Regions from separate parts of the Allobosea sp. 10L417 genome, predicted to be linked through region 3. Evidence: predicted binding sites of a transcription regulator. Region 3 holds the regulator's gene; each other region holds the start of a gene.
What was found. Region 3 encodes PhoB, which activates phosphate uptake and scavenging genes when phosphate is short. Its sites were predicted from a motif close to TGTCATNNANCTGTCAT; they were not measured.
Positions count from the first base shown of each region.

Region 1: the regulator PhoB is predicted to act here: its motif matches at 2,187-2,203, upstream of phnD (phosphate/phosphite/phosphonate ABC transporter substrate-binding protein).
Region 2: the regulator PhoB is predicted to act here: its motif matches at 1,813-1,829, upstream of ugpB (sn-glycerol-3-phosphate ABC transporter substrate-binding protein UgpB).
Region 4: the regulator PhoB is predicted to act here: its motif matches at 2,404-2,420, upstream of AC1DE3_RS09460 (glycerophosphodiester phosphodiesterase).

Region 1 covers NZ_JBFTJP010000002.1:69,498-73,704, reverse strand. Annotated here, with positions in the region: gene groES (co-chaperone GroES) at 67-354, shown strand; gene groL (chaperonin GroEL) at 409-2,046, shown strand; gene phnD (phosphate/phosphite/phosphonate ABC transporter substrate-binding protein) at 2,268-3,182, shown strand; gene AC1DE3_RS06540 (branched-chain amino acid ABC transporter substrate-binding protein) at 3,358-4,207, shown strand, end outside.
Region 2 covers NZ_JBFTJP010000008.1:139,648-143,854, forward strand. Annotated here, with positions in the region: gene ugpA (sn-glycerol-3-phosphate ABC transporter permease UgpA) at 1-340, opposite strand, end outside; gene ugpB (sn-glycerol-3-phosphate ABC transporter substrate-binding protein UgpB) at 414-1,739, opposite strand; gene AC1DE3_RS19720 (fumarylacetoacetate hydrolase family protein) at 1,935-3,113, shown strand; gene AC1DE3_RS19725 (methylated-DNA--[protein]-cysteine S-methyltransferase) at 3,190-4,086, opposite strand.
Region 3 covers NZ_JBFTJP010000001.1:1,034,472-1,038,678, reverse strand. Annotated here, with positions in the region: gene pstA (phosphate ABC transporter permease PstA) at 1-562, shown strand, start outside; gene pstB (phosphate ABC transporter ATP-binding protein PstB) at 602-1,408, shown strand; gene phoU (phosphate signaling complex protein PhoU) at 1,616-2,335, shown strand; gene phoB (phosphate regulon transcriptional regulator PhoB) at 2,347-3,045, shown strand; gene AC1DE3_RS05265 (hypothetical protein) at 3,153-3,332, shown strand; gene AC1DE3_RS05260 (DUF3175 domain-containing protein) at 3,584-3,868, opposite strand; gene AC1DE3_RS05255 (SpoIIAA family protein) at 3,885-4,207, opposite strand, start outside.
Region 4 covers NZ_JBFTJP010000002.1:700,001-704,207, forward strand. Annotated here, with positions in the region: gene AC1DE3_RS09450 (amino acid ABC transporter ATP-binding protein) at 1-643, shown strand, start outside; gene AC1DE3_RS09455 (hypothetical protein) at 809-1,087, shown strand; gene AC1DE3_RS09460 (glycerophosphodiester phosphodiesterase) at 1,196-2,356, opposite strand; gene AC1DE3_RS09465 (hypothetical protein) at 2,522-2,662, opposite strand; gene AC1DE3_RS09470 (RsmB/NOP family class I SAM-dependent RNA methyltransferase) at 2,847-4,145, shown strand; gene guaA (glutamine-hydrolyzing GMP synthase) at 4,195-4,207, shown strand, end outside.

The DNA.
Region 1 (4,207 bases), on a different contig from region 3:
AACAGCCTCCCCCGGGTGTCCATCAGCGGCGCCCGAACCGAATAAGACCGAGAGGAAGACAGAACCATGAAGTTCCGTCCGTTGCATGACCGCGTCGTGGTCCGCCGCCTTGACAGCGAAGAGAAGACCAAGGGCGGCATCATCATCCCCGAGACCGCCAAGGAAAAGCCCCAGGAGGGCGAGGTCATCGCCGTCGGCTCCGGCGCGCGTGACGAGGCCGGCAAGCTCGTTGCCCTCGACGTCAAGAAGGGCGACCGCGTCCTGTTCGGCAAGTGGTCGGGCACCGAGGTCAAGATCGATGGTCAGGACCTCCTGATCATGAAGGAATCCGACATCATGGGCGTCGTCGGCTGATAGCCGCCTGACCGCTTTCTCAACTTTTCAATTTCAGTCCAAGGAGTAGCTCTCATGGCTGCCAAAGACGTCAAATTCGGCACTGAAGCCCGCGACAAGATGCTGCGCGGCGTGGATGTCCTCGCCAATGCCGTGAAGGTCACGCTGGGTCCGAAGGGCCGCAACGTCGTGATCGAGAAGTCGTTCGGCGCTCCGCGCATCACCAAGGACGGCGTCACCGTCGCCAAGGAGATCGAGCTTTCCGACAAGTTCGAGAACATGGGCGCCCAGATGGTCCGCGAAGTCGCTTCGCGCCAGAACGACCATGCCGGCGACGGCACCACCACCGCCACCGTTCTCGCCCAGGCGATCGTCCGTGAAGGCGCCAAGTCGGTTGCGGCCGGCATGAACCCGATGGACCTGAAGCGCGGCATCGACCTCGCTGTCGAGGCCATCGTCGCCGATCTCAAGAAGAACTCGAAGAAGGTCACCTCGAACGCGGAAGTCGCGCAGGTCGGCACCATCTCGGCCAACGGCGACTCGTCGGTCGGCGAGATGATCTCGAAGGCCATGCAGAAGGTCGGCAACGAGGGTGTCATCACCGTCGAGGAAGCCAAGACCGCCGAGACCGAGCTCGACGTCGTCGAGGGCATGCAGTTCGACCGTGGCTACCTCTCGCCGTACTTCATCACCAACTCCGAGAAGATGGTCGCCGAGCTCGACGACCCCTACATCCTCGTCTTCGAGAAGAAGCTGTCCTCGCTCCAGGCGATGCTGCCGATCCTCGAGGCCGTCGTTCAGACCGGCAAGCCGCTCCTCATCATCGCCGAGGACGTCGAGGGCGAGGCTCTGGCCACGCTCGTCGTCAACAAGCTCCGTGGCGGCCTGAAGGTCGCGGCCGTCAAGGCTCCGGGCTTCGGTGATCGCCGCAAGGCCATGCTCGAGGACATCTCGATCCTGACCGCCGGCCAGATGATCTCGGAAGACCTCGGCATCAAGCTCGAGACCGTGACGCTCAACATGCTCGGCCGCGCCAAGCGCGTGCGCATCGAGAAGGAGAACACCACGATCATCGACGGCGCCGGCAAGAAGAAGGACATCGAGGCTCGCGTCGGCCAGATCAAGGCCCAGATCGAGGAGACCTCCTCGGACTACGACCGTGAGAAGCTCCAGGAGCGTCTGGCCAAGCTCGCCGGCGGCGTCGCGGTCATCCGCGTCGGCGGCGCGACCGAGGTCGAGGTCAAGGAGAAGAAGGACCGCGTCGACGATGCTCTGAACGCGACCCGCGCTGCGGTCGAAGAAGGCATCCTTCCCGGCGGTGGCGTTGCGCTCCTGCGCGCCCTGTCCTCGGTCAAGGGCATCAAGACCCAGAACGACGACCAGAAGACCGGCGTCGAGATCGTCCGCAAGGCGATCGCCGCTCCGGCCCGCCAGATCGTCGACAACGCCGGCGATGACGGCGCGGTCGTGATCGGCAAGCTGCTCGAGTCGAAGGACTACTCCTACGGCTACAACGCCCAGACCGGCGAGTACGGCGATCTGGTCAAGGCTGGCATCATCGACCCGACCAAGGTCGTGCGCACGGCGATCCAGGACGCGGCTTCGATCGCGGGCCTGCTGATCACCACCGAGGCGATGGTCGCCGACCTGCCGAAGAAGGACGCCCCGATGCCCCCGATGGGCGGCGGCGGCATGGGCGGCATGGACTTCTGAGGAAGTCCAGGCGCTCAAGCGCTTTGACTGCCGAAACCGGGCACGCCCGGTTTCGGTGGCGGCATGGACTTCTGATCCACCGCTCCCGGCGAGACCACGGAAGGCCCGGCGCAAGCCGGGCCTTCTGCGTTTCACGGCGCCGTCATCCACCCGCCATCCAGCCGTCGCCTGATGCATGCACCCAACCGCGGTCAATTCATTCGCGTACCCTGGGAGGCATCATGCCGACACGCCGCTCAGTCCTCGCCGGCCTTGCCGCCACGACCGCCGTCCCTGCTTTCGCGCAGGCGCCGGACTGGCGACAGAGCATCAAGGAGGTGCGCTTCGGCGTCTCTTCCGCCGAGAACGAAGCGGGTGCCGTCGCCCGCACCCAGCCGATGGTCGACTACCTATCGCAGCGTCTCGGCGTGCCCGTGCGGTTCTTCCGAGTTTCGGACTATGCCGGTCTTGTCGAGGCGATGCGGGCCGATCAGGTCGACTTCGCCCGGTTCGGGCCCGCGGTCTACGCGCTCGGGCGCCGCGTGCTGGGCGACAAGCTCCAGCCGCTGCTCCGCGATGTCGATAACCACGGGCAGGAGGGGTACTATTCGGTGCTGCTGGTCCGCGCGGAGAGCCCCTACCAGAACCTTGCCGATCTCAAGGGCAAGGTCATGGCCTTCGCCGATCCGAACTCGACCTCCGGATACGCCTTCCCCGCCTATTTTCTGCGCAAGCAAGGTTTCGACCCGAAAGCTCATTTCAGCGGCACGGTCTTTTCCGGCGGGCACGACAACTCCGTATTGGCGCTGGTGCGGGGCCAGTTCGACGTCGTCGCGACCTATCAGGTCAATACCGAGTCCGGCGTCGCCCAGCGCCTCGCCCAACGCGGCATGATCCAGGCCGGCTCGACCCGCGTGCTCTGGACCTCGCCACTGATCCCCTCCAGCCCGTTTTCGACGCGCGCCAACCTGCCGCAGGGTCTCAAGGACGACTTCGTCGCCGCGATGAGCGCGATGAAAGAGGCCGCTCCGGACGTCTGGAAGACCTTCACCGACGGCCATGTCTCGCGCTATGCGCCCGCGCGCCATGAGGATTATCTTGACGTCATCGCCGTCACCGAAGAGCTGGAGGCTCAGCGCAAGGCGCGGAGCGGCTGAGGCCTTTCCGAGCCACCCGCAAGCTCCCCAAGCCCGCCATGGCATTGCCATGCGTTTGTCGCCGTGCCTGATGAAAATGCGGGCAGTGTCCCTCGGGTCGCCCCTGGCCTATACAGGCGACAAGCGATCCCCGGCGGGATCGCGCGCATAAATTGCATGTCGTAGGGAGATGCAGATGAAAAAGTCCCACTTCCTCTCCGGCGTCGCGCTGGCCGCTACGCTGTTCCTCTCGGCCCAGGCCGCCCAGGCCGACATCACGATCGGCCTCATCGCGCCGCTGACCGGCCCTGTCGCCGCCTATGGCGATCAGGTGAAGAACGGTGCCCAGACCGCCGTCGACGTCATCAACAAGAATGGTGGCGTGCTCGGCGAGAAGCTCGTGCTGAAGCTCGCCGACGATGCCGGCGATCCCAAGCAGGGCGTCTCATCCGCCAACCTCCTCGTCGGCGAGAAGGTCAAGTTCGTGGTGGGTCCGGTGACCTCGGGCGTCGCCATGGCGGTTTCCGACGTGCTCTCCGAAAGCGGCGTGCTGATGGTGACGCCGACCGCAACCTCGCCGGCCCTGACCACGCGCGGCCTGACCAATGTCTTCCGGACCTGTGGCCGTGACGACCAGCAGGCGGAGATCGCCGCCGCCTATGTCCTGAAGAACCTGAAGGACAAGAAGATCGCGATCGTCCACGACAAGGGCACTTACGGAAAGGGCCTCGCCGACGCCTTCCAGAAGGGCATCAATGCCGGCGGGCTCAAGGAAGTCGTCGCGCTGACCGTCAACCCCGGCGACAAGGATCTCTCGGCCGTCGTGACGCGCCTCAAGGCCGCCAATGTCGATCTGATCTATTTCGGTGGCTACCACCCCGAGGGTGGCCTGCTCTCGCGCCAGCTCGCCGATGCCGGCGTCAAGGCCACGATCATCGGCGGCGAGGGTCTCTCCAACACGGAGTTCGCGGCGATCGGCGGCGATCACGCCACGGGCACGCTCTTCACCAACGCCACCGACGCGCTGAAGAACCCGGACTCGGCCC
Region 2 (4,207 bases), on a different contig from region 3:
AGGGCCAAATCAGCAGGGTCTTGTAGATTTCAGCGCCGCGGATCTGCCGGTCTGCCATCACCGCGAAGAGCAGCGCGATCGACAGCGAGAACACGCAGACGAAGGTCGAGAAGATGACGGTGTTGATGAAGGCCTTGAGATAGCCGGGATCGGCGAACAGCAGCTGGTAGTTCTCGAACCAGACGAACTCGGTCGAAGTGCCGAAGGCGTCTTCAAGCAGGAAGCTCTGCCAGACCGCCTGGCTCGCCGGCCAATAGAAGAACACGACGGTGATCGCGAGCTGCGGCATCAGCAGCAGGAAGGGGATGGTCAGCCCCCGGAAGTACGCGTTCTTCTGCATCGGCTTCCTTGAACAAGACGGCCATCCCGGACGGATTTGTCCGGGATGGCCTGAAGATGCAAGGGCTATCCGCTCAGCGCGAGGCTGTCCGCTCGAACTGGCGCAGCATCTGGTTGCCGCGCTCGGCCGCCGCGTCCAGCGCCGCCTGCGGCGACTTCTGGCCGTTCAGCGCCGCTTCCAGCTCCTCCGACCAGATGTCACGGATCTGGACGAGGCTGCCGTAACGCAGGCCCTTCGAGTTGTCGGTCGGGGTCTTGTTGGTCAGCTCGAGGATCGGGGTCTCGAGATAGGGCTTGTCCTTGTAGAAGCCCGACGCCTTGACCTTCTCATAGGCGGCCTTGGTGATCGGCAGATAGCCGGACTCGGTGTGCAGCTTCACCTGACGATCGACATCCGAGAGGAAGGTGAAGAACTTGGCGACGCCCTTGTATTCGTCAGCCTTCTTGCCACCCATCACCCACAGCGAGGCGCCGCCGATGATCGAGTTCTGCGGCGCGCCCTGCACATCGGGATAATACGGCATCGGCGCGTTGCCCCAGTCGAACTTGGCGTTCGCCTTGACGTTGCCGAAGAAGCCCGAGGAGGTCAGGAAGATCGGGCATTCGCCCGAGGTGAAGCGGCCTTCGCCATTGTTGGTGCGGCCGGAGTAGTCGTAGGTCTTGTCCTTCTGCAGCTCGACCAGATTGGTCCAGTGCTTGAGGAAGGCCGGGCTCTTGTTAAAGTTCAGCACGGCGTCGAAGCCGGCCATGCCGTTGACCTTGGTCGAGAGCGGGATGTTATGCCAGGCGCCGAACTGCTCGATATTGGCCCAGGTCGCCCAGGCGTTCGAGACGGCGCACTTGTCGTAGCCGGCGGCCTTCAGCTTCTTGGCGGCCTCGAAGGTCTCGGGCCAGGTCTTCGGCGGCTTCGCCGGGTCGAGGCCCGCCTTCTTGAAGGCGTCCTTGTTGTACCACATCACCATCGAGGACGAGTTGAACGGCATCGAGAGCATGTCGCCCTTAGCCGTCGAATAATAGCCGGTGATGGCGGGGAGATAGGCGTTCGGATCGAACTTCTCGCCGGCTTCCTTCATCACCTCATGAACCGGCTTGATCGCGCCCTTGGCCGACATCATCGTGCCGGTGCCGACCTCGAAGACCTGCAGGATGTGCGGCGCCTGGCCAGCGCGGAAAGCGGCGATGCCGGCGTTCAGCGTGTCGGGATAGGAGCCCTTGTAGACGGGAACGACCTTGTAGTCCTTCTGCGAGGCGTTGAAGTCCTCGGCGAGCTTGACGACCACGTCGTTGTTGGCGCCCGTCAGGGCATGCCACCACTGGATCTCGGTCTGCGCCAGAGCCGGCGAAGCGCCAGCGAGCGCAAAGGCGGCGACCGACATCAGGATGCGCGATTTGATGCTCATGGAGTGTCTCCCTTCCGCGGGCGGGCGCCGCCGCGGTTCTTGTCGTTGGTGCGCAAGCTAGCATGAAGCGCAGGCGACAGTTCAATGACAAAACGACGACAGTTTTTGCAAGGCACTTATGGCCGCGGCCGGCTTGCGCATTCACGCATAAACGGCTGATCTGCGCGTCCTGCCTCGCCTTTTCCGGACCGCATCATGACGAGCCTCGTCCTTTCCGCCTCGACAACCCTGCCGCAGGATGCCGGCGCCGCCGCGCTGGCCGGCCGCGTCTGGCGGCCCAATCTCGGCGGCCCGGCAGTGGTCACGCTGCGCGATGGACAGCTCGTCGACATCACAGCCGAATTCCCGACCAGCCGCGACCTCTGCGAGAGCGCTGATCCGGCGGCCGCGCTGCGCACCGCGAAAGGCGAAGCTCTGGGCTCGCTCGTCGACATCCTGGCCAATACGCCCGTCGACGGCCGCGATCCGAAGCGCCCCTGGCTGCTCTCGCCGCTCGACCTGCAGGCGGTGAAGGCGGCCGGCGTCACCTTCGCCGTCTCGATGCTGGAACGCGTCATCGAGGAGAAGGCGCGCGGCAACCCGGCCGCCGCCGCGACGATCCGCACGGAGATCGGAAAACTGATCGGCGACGACCTTTCCAAGCTGAAGCCCGGCTCGCCCGAGGCGATGCATCTCAAGGAGGTGCTGATCAAGCAGGGGGCATGGAGCCAGTATCTCGAAGTCGGCATCGGGCCGGACGCCGAGATCTTCACCAAGGCGCCGGCGATGTCGACGGTCGGCACAGGTGCCGATGCCGGCCTGCATCCGGCGTCGAGCTGGAACAACCCGGAGCCCGAAATCGTCCTGATCGTCGCCTCGGACGGGCGGATCGTCGGCGCCACGCTCGGCAACGACGTCAATCTGCGCGATGTCGAGGGCCGCTCGGCCCTGCTGCTCGGCAAGGCCAAGGACAACAACGCGGCGGCAGCCGTCGGCCCCTTCATCCGCTTCTTCGACGCCGGCTTCACGCTCGATCACATCCGCAAGACGACCGTGACCCTGACGGTGGAGGGCGAGGACGGCTTCACGCTGGATGGCTCGTCCTCGATCGCCAAGATCAGCCGCGACCCGGCCGACCTCGCTGCACAGATGATCGGCCCACATCACCAGTATCCGGACGGGGCGGCGCTCTATCTCGGCACCATGTTCGCGCCGATCAAGGACCGCGACGCACCGGGCAGCGGTTTCACCCATAAATACGGGGACATCGTCACCATCGCCGCGCCCGAGCTCGGCAGCCTCGTCAACCGGATGAAGCGCACCGACGCCTGCGAGCCCTGGACCTTCGGCGCCTCGCATCTGATGCGCCACCTCGCGAAGCGCGGGCTGCTTTAGGCGGAGCAGGCAAAGGGCGCGGGCGGATCGCGCTCGCGCTCTTCTGGGACATGTATCTCCGATGTAGGCAGCAAGCTCAGCCAGTGATCGCCTGACCCGCCTCCCAGCCGAGGATGGCGCGCTTGCGCGTCAGACCCCAGTGATAGCCGGTGAGGGCGCCTGACTTGCCGATGACGCGGTGGCAGGGCACCACGAAGGAGATCGGGTTCTTGCCCACCGCCATGCCGACGGCGCGCGCGGCACTGGGCTTGCCGATATGGCTGGCGACGTCGCCATAGGTCGTGGCGCAGCCGACCGGGATCCGGAGCAGAGTCTCCCAGACCCGGACCTCGAAATCCGTGCCGATCAGCACGACGCGCAAGGGCGTCTCGGCCGTCCAGGCCTTGGGTTCGAAGATGCGGGCGGCATAGGGTGCCGTCAGCACCGGATCGTAGTGATAACCGGCATGCGGCCAGCGACGCATCATGTCGGCCAGAGCCTCGGCGCGCCCACCGACGACCTTGCCGCCGTCGACGCTGTTGGAGACCCAGCCCAGCCCCGCGAGCCCGCGATCCGTGACCACGATCAGCGCCTCACCGAAGGGAGAGGCATGGAAGCCGTAGGAGAGCTTCAGCCCCTCTCCGCCGAGCTTCCATTCGCCGGGCGACATCGCCTCATGCGTGACGAAGAGGTCGTGCAGCCGGCCGGGGCCGGAAAGCCCGACTTCAAGCGCAGTGTCGAGGATGCTGGCCGAGGAGGCCAGCAGGCCCTTGGCGTGGTCGAGCGTGATCGCCTGCAGGAAGGCCTTGGGCGTCAGGCCGCACCAGCGCCGGAAGAGATGATGGACATCGGTCGGCGTTGCGCCGGCCGCATCCGCGATCGCCTCGATGGTCGGCTGCTCGCGCCAGTTATGCGTGATGAAGGCCAGGATGCGGCGGACCGTATCGTAGTCCGAGCCCGGCGCCACGGCAGGGAAATCGGCCTCGCTCGGCATGGCTTCGGCAGCGCGCGCCAGCACCGCATCGGAAAAACGCGTCGGGGTCATCGCCGTTTTCATCGGAGCATGAGCGTTCATGGCTTGAAACCTCGCATCATTCGTCATGATGCGAATCTAG
Region 3 (4,207 bases):
CGAATACGGCAAGGGCTCGAAGCTCGCGAACCTGATCCGCTTCATCAACGACATCCTGCTGTCGGCACCGTCGATCCTGATCGGTCTGTTCGTCTACGTGATCCTGGTCGAGCCCTTCCGCGGCTATTCCGGCTGGGCCGGCGGCGTCGCGCTCGGCATCATCGCGATCCCGGTCATCGTGCGCACCACCGAGGACATGCTGAACCTCGTGCCCGGCCCGCTGCGCGAAGCCGGCTCGGCCCTCGGCGCCCCGCCGTCGGTCGTCATCACCTCGGTGACCTGGCGCGCCGCCAAGGCCGGGATGGTGACCGGTATCCTGCTGGCTCTCGCCCGTATCGCCGGCGAGACCGCGCCGCTGATCTTCACCGCGCTGAACAACAATTTCTGGTTCTCGCCGACCCTGGTCGGCGGCGTCTCGAACCTGCCCGTCACCATCTACCAGTTCGCCTCCGCTCCCTATGAGAACTGGCAGCAACTGGCCTGGGCGGGATCGCTGATCATCACGGTCTCGATCCTGCTGCTCTCGATCATTGCCCGCCGCTTTGTCGCCGGCGGCAAATAAGACTTGAATCCAACCCGGTCGCGTCCGACCTTGAGGACCATGTCGATGCTTTCGACCCTTGAACTCTCCCCGCAGACGCTCGATGCCGAGGCGCCCGTCCGGATCGCGGTGAAGAACCTCGATTTCTACTACGGCGAGCACAAGGCGCTGAAGAACATCAATCTCGATTTCCGCGACCGGCACGTCACCGCGCTGATCGGCCCGTCGGGCTGCGGCAAGTCGACCCTGCTGCGCATCTTCAACCGGATCTACTCGCTCTATCCGGAGCAGAAGGCCACCGGCGAGATCATGCTCGACGGGCGCAACATCATCTCGAACGATGTCGATGTGAACGAGCTGCGCTCGCGCGTCGGCATGGTGTTCCAGAAGCCGACGCCCTTCCCGATGTCGATCTACGACAACGTCGCCTTCGGTATCCGCCTCTACGAGAAGCCGCCGAAGTCCGAGCTCGACGACCGCGTCGAGGGCGCGCTGCGCCGTGCCGCGCTCTGGGACGAGGTCAAGGACAAGCTGAAGAGCTCCGGCATGGGTCTCTCCGGCGGCCAGCAGCAGCGCCTGTGCATCGCGCGAACCATCGCCCAGAAGCCTGAAGTGATCCTGTTCGACGAGCCGACCTCGGCGCTCGACCCGATCTCGACCGGCAAGATCGAGGATCTGCTGGAGCAGCTGAAGAGCGACTTCACCATCGCCATCGTCACGCACAACATGCAGCAGGCGGCCCGCATCTCGCAGTATACCGCCTTCATGTATCTGGGCGAGGTCGTCGAATTCGCGCCGACCAATACCATCTTCATGAACCCTGCCAAGAAGCAGACGCAGGACTACGTCACCGGCCGGTTCGGCTGAAGACCGGTTTCAAACCAGCAGCCCTCATCCTGAGGAGCCGCGCGAGCGGCGTCTCGAAGGATGGTCCAGGAGGCTCCGGAACCAACCGGAGCATCCTTCGAGACGCAAGCTTCGCTTGCTCCTCAGGATGAGGGCTGAGGGTTGAGCATGCCGACCTGAAAACGACGACGCTGCATCGGCGCTAATGATCTAGAGGACACGCCGCCCATGACCGACCACATCGTCCGCTCCTACGATACCGATCTCGAAGGCATCCGCCGCAGCCTCGCCGAAATGGGCGGCATGGCCGAGCGCATGCTGGGCGATTCGACCGTGGCGCTGGTGCGCCGCGACACCGGCCTTGCCCAGAAGATCATCACGGCCGACCAGCGCCTCGACAACCTCCAGCGGGACGTCGAGGAAAAGGCGGTACTGACCATCGCCCGGCGCCAGCCGCTCGCCAACGACCTGCGCGAGCTGATTTCGGCGATCCGCATCGCCGCCGACATCGAGCGCGTCGGCGATCTCGCCAAGAACATCGCCAAGCGCGCCGTCGCCATCGCCGGCCAGTTCCAGCCGCCGCACCGCGCCGTGGTCGGGCTCGAGCACATCAGCCGCCTGGTGCAGGCGCAGCTCAAGGACGTTCTCGACGCCTACGCCGCCGGCAACGAGCAGAAGGCGCTCGACGTCTGGCGCCGCGACGACGAGATCGATGCGCTCTACACCTCGCTGTTCCGCGAGCTCCTGACCTATATGATGGAGGATCCGCGCAACATCACCTTCTGCACGCATCTCCTGTTCTGCGCGAAGAACATCGAGCGCATCGGCGACCACACCACCAACATTGCCGAGACGATCCACTATCTCATCACCGGCGACTCGCTCGACGTGAACCGGCCGAAGCTCGACACGACCAATATCGAGGTCGAGGCGATCACCGGGAACTGAAGCAGATCATCATGGCCGCACGCATCCTGATCGTCGAGGACGAGGAGCCGCTAACCCTGCTGCTGCGCTACAATCTCGAGGCCGAGGGCTTCGAGGTCGACAGCGTCGCGCGCGGGGATGACGCCGAACTGCATCTGCGCGACCACACGCCTGATCTCGTGCTGCTCGACTGGATGCTGCCGGGCCTTTCTGGCATCGAACTCTGCCGCCGCTTGCGCTCGCGGCGCGACACCGAACGCGTGCCGATCATCATGCTGACGGCGCGTGGCGAGGAGACCGAACGCGTGCGCGGGCTCGCGACTGGCGCGGACGATTATGTGGTGAAGCCCTTTTCGTTGCCGGAGCTGATCGCGCGCATACAGGCGCTGCTGCGCCGCGCCAAGCCGGGCCATGTCGCGGGGCTGCTCGCCGCCGGCGACCTCGAACTCGATCGCACGACCCGGCGCGTCCGCCGTGCCGGCAGCGAGCTGCATCTCGGCCCGACCGAGTTCCGGCTGCTCGAGTTCTTGATGCAGGCGCCCGGCCGCGTCTATTCGCGCGCCCAGCTTCTCGACGCCGTCTGGGGCCGCGACGTCTATATCGATGAGCGCACCGTCGACGTTCATGTGGGCCGGCTGCGCAAGGCGATCACGCCGGCCAATACCAAGGATCCGCTGCGGACAGTCCGCGGCGCCGGTTACGCCTTCGACGAAACCTTTGCGCGCAGCTGAGCGGCGCTGCAGCTCTGCTCCTCATCGCAACTTGCCGTGAACCTTGCCCGGCCGCTCGCGTTGATCTTGAAGATCGACGCGAGCCAGAGGAGGTCGCCGTGAGCAAGATGCCGCCCATCCCGCCGGCCAATCGAAGCGACAAGGGTCCGGGCGAGCCAGATCATGCCGAGCGCGATCTGCGCAGCGCCAGAGGTGGCGAGCGCCGACCAAGCCAGCCTGATCAGCAGGGCCAGCAGGGCAATACACGCATCAACACGACCCATCAGGGTCTGCAACAGGATCGTTGAGGAGGTTGCCGAACGTCGACCTCGACCAAGGCGCCGCAGAGCATCCGGCACGGCGGCCCCGGCTCATCGCATGAGAACGCGAAGAAGCCGCCGGACATCCGCTTGCCGATGACAACCGGCGGCACGCTCGCGTTTCGGGTGGCGGCGGCGAACGCGACAGCCACCTCTCGCATGATCCGGCGCGCAAGGGAGGCAGGGCGCGATGAGAACCGGCCTTCAGGTCGATCCCCTGAAGGGCGACGGCAGGCGCTTCAGCCCTCTCGGTGGAAGAGGCGGCGCAAGCTGTGCTTGGCCGCTTCCAGAGTTCTGCGGCGCTCGGCCGGCAGTTTCCGGCCGGCGCGGTTGATGTAGAAGGTGAGCATCGACATCGCCGAGCGATAGGGGCCCGATTTGCGCCGGCGGCTGTGCTCGGCCGACCGCTTCAGCGAGCGCGCGATCTGACGCGGATCGCCACGCGTGAACACGGCTTTCTCGAAATCGAGCGCGTTGCTCCGGCTGGTGATATCGGCCGACCATCTGTGCTTGTGGACGGGCATGGCGTCCTCCTGTCGGTCAGGCGTTTGGTCCGCCCTCGATGTCGCCGGCCCAGGTCAATGCGGTCTCGTACTCCTCCGGCTTGAAGGTGCGAACAGTCACGAAGGGGATCGCCGGATTGAGCAGGTCGACGAAGGCCGCAAGCCAGCCCCTGTCGGTGATCACCGCCTCGCGCGGGAAGCGTTGCAGCTCCCACAGCTTGCCGAGGCTGTAGCGCGCATCCTTCCAGGCGGCAGCCAAGGTCATATCGGTGAAATCGGTGAGGTCGGCGAGGATGCCGACTTTCTCGTGTCGTGCGAGCTTCGCGTCGATATCGGCCATGATCCCATCGAGATCGTCGC
Region 4 (4,207 bases), on a different contig from region 3:
GAAGCTCGTGATCTGCGGCCCGTCGGGTTCGGGCAAGTCGACGATGATCCGCTGCATCAACCGGCTTGAAGAGCATCAGAAGGGCCAGATCATCGTCGACGGCACGGAGCTCACCAACGACCTCAAGAAGATCGACGAGATTCGCCGTGACGTCGGTATGGTGTTCCAGCACTTCAACCTGTTCCCGCATCTGACGATTCTGGAGAACCTGACGCTGGCGCCGATCTGGGTGCGGAAGATGCCCAAGAAGGACGCCGAGGAGATCGCGATGCACTATCTCAAGCGCGTCAAGATCCCCGAGCAGGCGGCGAAATATCCGGGCCAGCTGTCCGGTGGCCAGCAGCAGCGAGTGGCGATCGCCCGCTCGCTGTGCATGAGCCCGAAGATCATGCTGTTCGACGAGCCGACCTCGGCGCTCGACCCCGAGATGGTCAAGGAGGTGCTCGACACCATGGTCTCGCTGGCGGAGGAGGGCATGACCATGCTCTGCGTCACGCACGAAATGGGCTTCGCCCGCCAGGTCGCCGACCGCGTCATCTTCATGGATGCCGGCCAGATCGTCGAGATGAACACCCCGAACGAGTTCTTCAAGAACCCGCAGCATGAGCGCACCAAGCTCTTCCTCAGCCAGATCCTGCACTGAGGAAGAACAGCTTAGCGAGCGATGGAAGCGCGCCGGCCTTGCCGGCGCGCTTTTTCGTTTGGCAAGCAGTTCCTAGGGTGCGCGAAGCATCTTCGACTGCAGCTGAAGCTTTCTACGGAACGAGTCTCCGTCCGGTGCGTTGATGGCGCAAACGGAGGATACGCGATGAAACGTTTTGTCCCAATCATTGCTGTTGCTCTTCTCGCGAGCAGCGGCGCCTATGCTCAGTCGATCAACATCGGTCCAGGTGGCGTTAGCGTCGACCCCCGTACCCCCCATGAACGGGCAATCGATCGCGAGATGCGTCAGGACCGTTATGATCGCACGCCTGAACGCGAGTGGCGCCGCGCCAACTACTATCGCGGCGACGATTGCCGCACCGTCACGACCGAGCGTGAGACGCCGCGCGGCGTCGTGAGGCGCACGACCCGCATTTGCGATTGACCGATTTGAAGGGGAGCGGGCGAGAAGCCCGCTGAAGGCCAGGCCCCGTGGCGAATTTCGCCGCGGGGCTTGGCTTGTCCGGCTGTCGGCCTCGTCCGACGGGATGGCTTACTTCGCGTCGCGCGCCTTCACGGCCTGATCCGAGAAATCCGAAAACAGGCCATCGATGCCGAGCGCGAAGAATGCCTTGTACTCGGCCGCGGCGTCGCCCTTGAAGTCCGAGGTCAGCCGCTTGGGCTCGCTGCGGAAGGTCCAGGTGTGGACCAGAAGGCCGGCGGCATGGGCGTCCTTGACCACGTTCGTCGGCGCGATCAGCGTGCGGTCCTGCTCGTCGATCTTGCCGTCACCGTTGAGATCCTTCGGCTTGCCGTCCTCGCCAATGGTCTGCTTGCCAGCAAGGATATAGGGCTTCCAGGGGCCGACGCCGTCGGCGTAGGTCGCGATCTCCTTGAGCCCTTCAGCGGAGAGCATGTCCTGGAAAGTCCGCTTGTCGCCGAGCACCGCGAAGTCATAGGGGCGGTCGAACGGCGCCACGAGAGTCACCTTGCCGTCCTTGTCGACATCGTCGCCGTCGACGAGCTGCACGAGGCGCAGCTGCGTCTTCTTGCGCAGGTATTTCAGATTCCCGGTCTCGAAGCTCTGGATGAACACCGGCGAGGTCTTCTCGGTCCAGCCGGCCGCCTTGAGCATGTCGAGCAGTTTGTCCTCGAAGGCGAGGCCCAGCGAGGCGTGATAGGTCGGGTGCTTGGTCTCGGGATAGATGCCGATGGTGCGGCCGGTCCGGGCGCTTTCCGACTTGGCGAGGTCGATCACCTCCTGAAACGCCGGAATCTGGTACTTGCCGTTTTGCGACTGGTCGCGATCGGCGAAGGCCTGCTTGGCACGCAGGGTCTTGATCTCGGCCAGGGTGAAGTCGTTGGCGAACCAGTCGGTGGTGTCGATGCCGTCGACCTTGCGCGTCGTCTTGCGATTGGCGAATTCCGGTCGGTCGGCGACGTCGGTGGTGCCGCTTAGCATCGGCTCGTGCCGCACGACCAGGACGCCGTCCTTAGTTGAAACCAGGTCGGGCTCGATGAAATCCGCGCCCATCTCGATGGCGAGCTTGTAGCCCTCGATCGTGTGCTCGGGCATGTAGCCGCTGGCGCCGCGATGGGCGATGATCAGGGGCTTGCGGCTGTTGGAAGCGGATGCCTCCTGGGCGGGCGCCGCAAGCGGCTGCATGGCCAGTGCGGCGAGGAGCGATGTCGAGAGAAGCAGCGTTTTTTTCATGGTTTGACCCGGCTCGCGGAAATGCGCGCGAAGTTAGGTCGAGTGATGTGACAGCCCCATGAAAAGATTGCTTCGTTTTGCCGTCAGCTCAGGCGCCATGCGGCGGGCGACAAAAAAGCCCGCGCCGGCAATACCGGGCGCGGGCTCGTTCGTATCGATGTCGGATCAGCGGCGGTTCTCGAGGGAGGTCTTCGCATCGAGGCGCTTGGAGGCCGGCGGCGTGAAGTCCTGCTGCGGCTGGGTTGCGCAAGCGGCAAGGCCGAAGGCGACAAGGCTCAGAATGACGATGCGGCTGGCGCTTTTCATGTGCGGATATCCTGATGGCCGCGAGATGCGGTTGCATCGTCTTTCCCCTTGTGAAACGAGCGCGTCAAGTGCATGCCGCATGGGGCACCATGCCTCGGCGTGATATTTGAACCGGTCGAAGCACACTACACTCACCGCCTTGCGGGCGCCGGGCCTGATTTGCCTGCGCCAGGATTGAAGCACCATGACGCCAGCCGCCCGGATCAGCGCCGCCATAGAGGTGCTGCAGGACATCATCGAGCGCCGCCGCCCGGCGGCCGATGCGCTGAAGGATTGGGGGCTGTCGCGTCGCTTCGCCGGTTCGAAGGACCGCGCCGCCATCGCTTCGCTCGTCTACGATGCCCTGCGGCGCAAGGCCTCGTCCAGCTATTCGATGGCGTCCGAAGAGCCCCGCGGGCTGGTGCTCGGCATGCTCGCCGGGCTGCGCGGCCTGCCCCGCGACGAGATAGCAGCGCTGTTCTCGGGCGAGAATCACGCGCCCGCTCCGCTCACGGCTGACGAGACCGCACTCCTGGCCGCCTTCTCGGACGATGGGGCGCCCGCCTGGGTGCGGGCGGACGTGCCCGAATGGCTCTGGCCGTCGTTCGAGGCCGGCTTCGGTGAAGCTGCGACGGCGGAAGGGCAGGCGCTGGCCGCCCGTGCGTCGATCGACCTGCGCGTCAACCGCCTGAAGGCCGGCCGCGACGACGTTCTCCGGGATCTCGCCCACCATCAGCCGGAGACCGGCGCCTGGTCTCCCGATGCGCTGCGCTTCCAGCCGGGCCATGACGGGCGCGGCCCCTCGCTGCATGCGGAACCCGGCTTCTTCGCCGGCGCCTTCGAGGTGCAGGACGAAGGCTCGCAGCTGGTGACGTTGCTCGCGGGCGCGCGACCTGGCCAGACCGTGATCGATCTCTGCGCCGGGGCAGGAGGCAAGACACTGGCGCTCGCTGCGCTGATGGCCAATCGCGGCAGTCTCTACGCCACCGATCTCGATAGCCGCCGGCTCGCGCCGCTGCATGACCGCGTGGCGCGCTCGGGCGCGAGCATCGTCGAGGTGCGCATTCCGCGTTCGCGCGGCCATGAGCCCTTCGCCGACATCGCCGGACAGGCCGATCTCGTGCTGGTCGATGCGCCCTGCACCGGCTCCGGCACCTGGCGGCGCAACCCGGATGCGAAATGGCGCGTGCGCCCCGGCGCGCTGGCCGAACGGATCAAGGATCAGGCCGAGGTGTTGGCGCGCGCGGCCAAGCTGGTGCGCCAGGGTGGGCGCATCGCCTACATCACCTGCTCCATGCTGCCTGAGGAAAATGACGAGGCGATCCGTGCCTTTCTTGGCCGCCATCCCGGCTTCGCACCGGTCGCGCCGATCGACGTGCTCAAGGGGGCGGAGAGCGACTTCTCCCTGCTCGCCCGCTTCGCCACCCAATTCGGCCTACAGCTCTCGCCGCGACGCACCGGCACGGACGGGTTCTATCTGGCTTGCCTCCAGCGCGGGGACTGAGGCTGCTACAGCCGTTGCGCGCGCCCGCACGATCCATTAACGGAACGCGATGACGAGCGCTC